DNA from 2 places in the Streptomyces sp. NPDC057616 genome. Region 2 is predicted to be linked to the other one. Evidence: predicted binding sites of a transcription regulator. Region 2 holds the regulator's gene; the other holds the start of a gene.
What was found. Region 2 encodes HspR, which represses chaperone genes until heat shock. Its sites were predicted from a motif close to TTGAGNNNNNNNNNCTCAA; they were not measured.

Region 1: the regulator HspR is predicted to act here: its motif matches at 1,183-1,201, upstream of lon (endopeptidase La).

What each region holds. Positions count from the first base shown of each region.
Region 1 is NZ_JBHVGU010000065.1:18,395-21,803, forward strand. Features, by position in the region: gene lon (endopeptidase La) at 1-1,160, opposite strand, end outside; gene ACFU97_RS43985 (sulfatase) at 1,344-2,843, shown strand; gene ACFU97_RS43990 (rhomboid-like protein) at 2,885-3,409, opposite strand, start outside.
Region 2 is NZ_JBHVGU010000011.1:176,345-179,753, reverse strand. Features, by position in the region: gene ACFU97_RS16325 (substrate-binding domain-containing protein) at 1-907, opposite strand, end outside; gene ACFU97_RS16320 (heat shock protein transcriptional repressor HspR) at 1,124-1,573, opposite strand; gene dnaJ (molecular chaperone DnaJ) at 1,579-2,754, opposite strand; gene grpE (nucleotide exchange factor GrpE) at 2,788-3,409, opposite strand, start outside.

The DNA.
Region 1 (3,409 bases), on a different contig from region 2:
TTGCGGCCCATGGCGTGCGCGACCGACTCGCCGAGCGAGGTCTTGCCGACGCCGGGCGGGCCGACGAGGGCCAGCACGGCGCCGCCGCGGCGGCCGCCGATGACGCCGAGCCCGCGGTCGGTACGGCGCTTGCGCACCGCCAGGTACTCGGTGATCCGCTCCTTCACGTCCTCCAGGCCGGAGTGCTCGGCGTCCAGGACCGCCTTGGCGCCCTGGATGTCGTAGGCGTCCTCGGTCCGGTCGTTCCACGGCAGTTCGAGGACGGTGTCCAGCCAGGTGCGGATCCAGGAGCCCTCGGGCGACTGGTCGCTGGAGCGCTCGAGCTTGTCGACCTCCTTGAGGGCGGCCTCGCGGACCTTCTCGGGCAGGTCGGCGGCCTCGACGCGGGCGCGGTAGTCGTCGGACTCCTCGGCGGAGTCCTTGCCCTCGCCGTTCAGCTCGCGCAGTTCCTTGCGGACGGCTTCCAGCTGACGGCGCAGCAGGAACTCACGCTGCTGCTTGTCGACGCCCTCCTGGACGTCCTTGGCGATGGTCTCGGCCACGTCCTGCTCGGCCAGGTGGTCGCGCAGCTGCTGGGTGGCGAGCTTGAGCCGGGCGACCGGGTCGGCCGTCTCCAGCAGTTCGATCTTCTGCTCGGTGGTCAGGAAGGGCGAGTAACCGGAGTTGTCGGCCAGCTGCGACACGTCGTCGATGGCCTGCACCCGGTCCACGACCTGCCAGGCGCCGCGCTTGCGCAGCCAGGCGGTGGCGAGGGCCTTGTACTCCTTGACCAGTTCGGTGACGTGACCGGGCAGCGGCTCGGGCGCGCTCTCGTCGATCCTCGTCCCCTCGACCCACAGCGCCGCACCCGGTCCGGTGGTGCCGGCACCGATCTGCACGCGGCCGCGGCCGCGGATGAGGGCGCCCGGGTCACCGTCGGCCAGCCGGCCGACCTGCTCGACGGTGCCGAGCACGCCGGTGCTCGGGTAGGTCCCGTCGACCCGTGGCACGAGCAGCACCTTCGGCTTTCCCGGTTCCGTCCGGGCGGCGGCCTGGGCGGCCTCCACCGCGGCGCGTACGTCGGCGTCGTTCAGGTCCAGCGGCACCACCATGCCAGGGAGTACCACCTCGTCGTCGAGCGGCAGCACGGGCAGGGTGAGCGATGCGGACGTCGAAGCCATGATCTCCCCTTCGGCAGTCAAGTTGAGTTATGCCGACTCAATGCTTGGGGCTCCGCCGTTGTTCCCCGGATTCCGCACCGTTCGCTGTCAGCGATCACGGGCCGCGACAGACGCTGCGTGCGCCCCGGCGTTCACAGGCGGGTGCCGCACGCGGCAAGCTCGTACGACCGGACGACGGGGGACGTGGGGAAGCCGATGGGCGAGCAGCGGCGGGGGCCCGCACGGCGTGCGGTGATCGCCGGGGGTGCGGTGGTGGCGGCGGGGGCCGCGGTGCCGCTGGTGGCGCGCGGGACGGGACTCGACGGGGCGGCGCATCCGCCGGCCGCCACCGCGCGCGGCGCCGTCGCGGCCGGGCCGGCCGTGCCGCCGACGCCGCACCGGCGGCGCCGCTCCGACGACCGCCCCAACATCCTCCTGGTGCTGACGGACGACCAGCCCAAGGAGACGGACTGGGCGATCCCGCGGACGCTCGACTGGCTGGCCGGACAGGGCGTCACCTTCGGGCGGGCGTACGCCAACACCCCGCTGTGCGCCCCCTCGCGCGCCACGATCATGTCGGGCCGGTACGCGCACCACCACGGCGTCCTCGACACCCGGCACCCCTCTCACCTCGACCAGCGCACCACCGTGCAGCGGCAGCTGCGGGCGGCCGGTTACCGCACCGGGCTGTTCGGCAAGTACCTCAACTACTGGCACGCGGCCGACGACCCGCCGCATTTCGACGAGTGGCTGCTCCAGGAGCCGGTGGCGTACTACGACGGCCACTACAACGACGGCGGGACCGTCCGGAACATTCCCGGCTACGACACCACCGTCATCAGGGACCGCGCCCTCGCCTTCATCGAGAAGTCCCGCGTGGACCGGCGGCCCTGGTTCGCGTACGTCGCCACGCGCAGCGCGCACGAGCTGAACATCCCGGAGCGGCGGTACGCCCACGCGCGCGTGCCCGGCTGGGACGGGCGGCCCTCCGTGTTCGAGCGCGACAAAGCGGACAAGCCGCCGTTCCTGCGCGCGGCGCACCACTCCGTCGCCCAGGGCCGGGCCCTGCGCGCCCGTCAGCTGCGCACCCTGCTGTCCGTGGACGACGCGATGCACGACTTCCGCGCCAAGCTGCGCTCGCTCGGCCAGCTGGAGAACACCCTGGTGCTGTTCACCAGCGACCACGGCCTGTGCTGGGGCGACCACGGCTGGCTGCGCAAGTCGGTGCCGTACCGGCCGAGTCTGGAGGTGCCCTTCCAGCTGTCCTGGCCGGCGGGCGGCCTCGGGTCGGGCGGCGACGACCGGCTCACCGGCCATGTCGACATCGCGCCCACCTTCCTGGCCGCGGCGGGCATCGCCCCGGACACCCCGCACGACGGCCACTCCCTGCTCGACCGGGGCAACGGCCGCGAGCGGCTGCTCGCCGAGTGGTGGTGGAACCGGCAGGACGAGCAGCCGATCCACACCTGGACGTCGTCCATCGGCAGGACGGACCAGTACACCGAGTACTACCGGACGCGCCTGGACCGCAACGGCCGCCCCACCGGCGGCGGGGAGGTGCTCTTCCGGGAGTACTACGACCTGGCCCGGGACCCCTGGCAGCTGGGCAACCTGCTGCACGGGGCCGACGAGGCGCGGGAGCGGGAGCTCGGGGTTCCAGGGCTGGCCCGGAAGCTGGCCGCGGCGCGCGGGGTGGGTTCCTAGGCGGCGGGTTCTCAGGTACGCGGTGACCAGGGACCGGGTTCTCAGGGACCGGGTTCTGAGGTTCCCTGGCGCGTCTTCGGGAGGCGCGGGACGGCCTGCGCCTCGCGGTACCAGCGCCTGATCAGCGGCCAGGTCGCGACGCCTGTCGCCAGCGAGATCAGATGGCCCCAGCCGGTCATCGGGTCGGTGAACTCCAGCAGGCCCTGCACCAGCATGCCGCCGAACAGGAGCAGCAGCGGCCAGCGCAGCCACGGCCCGAGCAGCCCCGCGAGGGCGCCCACGCCGGCGGCGACGCCGAAGCTGATGCCGTAGTCGAGGCGGTGCAGGGAGCTGTCGGGGAGGTGGCCGACCAGGACCGCGACGCCGACGGTGCCCTCGGTCGCGAGGGTGGCGAGGACGTGCCCGGCGAGGAAGACGACGGCCGTGCGCGCCCCGCCTATCCGCCGCTCCAGCGCGGTCAGGACGAGCAGGAAGCAGACGACGTACGGCGAGACGAGCCCGCCAGCGACCCACAGCGCGCTCGCCAGCAGGACCAGCGCGGGCGACTCCAGCAGGTGGGCCACATC
Region 2 (3,409 bases):
TGGCGACGGCCATCTGCGCGGCCGCCTGGGCCTCCTGCGGGTAGGACTTGTAGACGCTCATGTACTGCTCGCCGGAGACGATCCGCTGCACGGCGGCCAGCTCCGCGTCCTGGCCGGTGAGCGGCGGCAGGTGGGAGATGCCCGCGTCCTCCATGGCCTTGACGATGCCGCCGGCCATGCCGTCGTTGGCGGAGTAGACGCCCGCGATGTTGCCCTTGCCGATCGCCTTGATCGCGTCGGACATGTTGGACTCGGCGTTCTTCGGGTCCCAGTCCTTGGTGTCGAAGGACCGGGCGATGGTCACCTTGCCCTTGAGCTCGGACAGCGCGCCCGCCTTGAACTGCTTGGCGTTCGGGTCGGTGGGCGAGCCGTTCATCATCACGATCTTGTCGGACGTGCCGGCGTCGCTGCCCAGCGCGTCCAGCAGCGAGCGGCCCTGCACCTCGCCGACGAGCTCGTTGTCGAAGGAGATGTACGCGTCGATCGGGCCCTCGGCCAGCCGGTCGTAGGCGATGACCGGGATGCCCGCGTCCTTCGCCTTCTTCACCTCGCCGGCGATGGCGTGCGAGTCCACCGCGTCCAGCAGGATGATGTCGACCTTGTCGTCGATCATCTTCTGCATCTGGGTCGCCTGCTTGTCCGCGTTCTGCCCCGCGTTGGCGTAGGCGACGTGGCCCTGGTCCTTCGTCAGGGAGGAGACCTGCTGCTTGATGATGGGGTAGTCGAAGTCCTCGTACCTGGTGTTGGCCGTCTCCGGCAGCAGGAGACCGATCGTGACGTCGTTGCCCTTGGTGGGGCTCGCCGAACTGCTGTCACCCGAGACGTTCAGCACGCCGCAGGAGGCAAGTGACAGGCTTGTCGCGGCTACTGCCACGCAGAGGGCGGTACGACGGATGCGGGTGTTCACTGCTGTTGACCTTCCGAACAAGGGTGCTTGAGGCGTCCCAGGTGAAGGAAGCCAACGCTTTCTTCACACGATCGTCAAGGAATAACCAGGTAATGAGACGTCAACGTTAGAGTTCGCTCGCCCTTCTGACGGAAGGCGACCGGTCGTGCACGCACGACAGGGGCCCGGAATGTCTCCGGGCCCCTGCCGACACGTGACAAGACGTGACAAGCCGCGTCAGTCGGACCGCTGCCGCTTCGGCCGCCAGACCACCAGCGCGCTGCTCTGCTGCACCTCCTGGTACGGCACCAGGTCGCGGCGGTACGACGCGTGCACCGCCGCCTCGCGCTGCTGCATGGCCGCCGCCGCGCCCTCGACCGCCGTCTGGAGCTCGGCGACGCGCTGCTGGAGCGCGGCGACCTGGTTCTCCAGCTCGATGATCCGCTTGATGCCGGCCAGGTTGATGCCCTCGTCCTGCGACAACTGCTGGACGGTGCGCAGCAGTTCGATGTCGCGGGCCGAGTAACGACGGCCGCGGCCCGGCGTGCGGTCGGGCGAGACCAGGCCGAGGCGGTCGTACTGGCGCAGGGTCTGCGGGTGCAGGCCGGAGAGCTGGGCCGCCACCGAGATGACGTAGACCGGGGTCTCCTCGGTCAGTTCGTACGGATTGCGTCGACGGCCGTCCATCTCCCTCAAGCTCCCTTCGCGGCCTGGAACAGCTCCGCCCGCGGGTCCTCACCCGCGGTTGCCTCGCGATACGCCTCGAGCGCGTCACGAGCCTTCCCCGTCACGTCCTTCGGGACACTCACCTCTACGGTGACCAGCAGATCTCCGCGGGTGCCGTCCTTGCGGACCGCGCCCTTGCCCCGGGCGCGCATGGTGCGGCCGTTGGGCGTGCCCGGCGGCAGCTTCAGGGTGACGGGCGGGCCGCCCAGGGTGGGCACTCTGACCTCGCCGCCGAGGGCCGCCTCGGAGAACGTCACCGGGACGGTCACGGTCAGGTTGTCGCCCTTGCGGCCGAAGACGGGGTGCGCGGAGACATGGACGGTGACGTACAAGTCGCCCGCCGGCCCGCCCCGTTCACCCGGTGCGCCCTTGCCGCGCAGGCGGATGCGCTGGCCGTCCTGCACCCCGGCCGGGATGCGGACCTGCATGGTCCGGGACGACTTGGCGCGACCCGAGCCCTTGCAGACCTCGCAGGGGTTCTCCGCGATCAGACCGCGGCCCTTGCAGTCCGGGCAGGGGTCGGTGAGGGAGAAGCCGCCGCCGGAGCCCCGCGCCACCTGTCCGGTGCCGACGCACGTCGGGCAGACCCGCGGGTTGCCGTTGGCGTCGCCGGTGCCGGAACAGGCCTTGCAGGGCGCCTGCGAGGACATGCGCAGCGGGACCGTCGCCCCCTCGATCGCCTCGGTGAAGCTGAGGCTGACCTCGGTGTCGATGTCCTGACCGCGCCTGGGCTGCACCCGCGTGGTGCCGGAGCTGCCCCGGTTGAACAGGCCCCCGAAGACGTCACCGATCCCGCCGCCGAAGCTGCCGGAGCCCTGGCCGCCCTGGCCGCCGCCGAAGAGGTCGCCCAGGTCGAAGTTGAACGAGCCGCCGCTGCCGCCCGGCCCCGGGCGGAAGCCGCCGTTGCCGAACAGGGCGCGCGCCTCGTCGTACTCCTTGCGCTTCTTGGGATCGCCGAGAACGTCGTTCGCCTCGGAGATCTCCTTGAAGCGCTCCTCGGCCTTGGCGTTGCCCTTGTTGGCGTCCGGGTGGAACTCGCGGGCGAGCTTCCGGTACGCCTTCTTGATCTCGGCCTCGGTCGCGTCCTTGGGGACGCCGAGGACCTTGTAGTAGTCCTTCTCGATGAAGTCCTTGGTGCTCATCCTCGACGCCCCTCCTTTCTCATCGGTTCAAGCTCAGCCCTCGTCCGGGCCACCGCTCTCCTTGTCGTCGGCCGCCTCGGCGGAGTCCTGGGACTCCGGCTTGACGGTCTGCGCCCCCGGCTGAGGCTCGGCCACGGCCACCCGCGCGGGGCGGATGGTGCGCTCGCCGATGCGATACCCGGGCTGCAGAATCGCCACGCACGTCGTCTCGGTGACGTCCGGCGCGTAGCTGTGCATCAGGGCCTCGTGGATCGTCGGGTCGAAGGGCTCGCCCTCCTTGCCGAACTGCTGCAGACCCATCTTCGCCGCCACGGTCTCCAGCGACTCCGCCACGGACTTGAATCCGCCGACGAGTTCGCCGTGTTCCCGCGCGCGGCCGATGTCGTCGAGCACGGGCAGGAGCTCGGTCAGAAGATTCGCGATGGCGATCTCCTTGACCGTGATCCGGTCCCGCTCCACGCGGCGGCGGTAGTTCTGGAACTCGGCCTGGAGCCGCTGGAGGTCCGACGTGCGCTCACCGAGCGCCGTGCGTACCTGGTCCAGCTGCGCCGTCAGACCGGCGATCTGTACTGCTGCGTCCCCGTCCGGGGCCGCCCCCTCCCCCGCGGAGGGGGAGGCGGCCTTCGGCTCGGCGTCGTCAGGTGTGGCGCCGGAG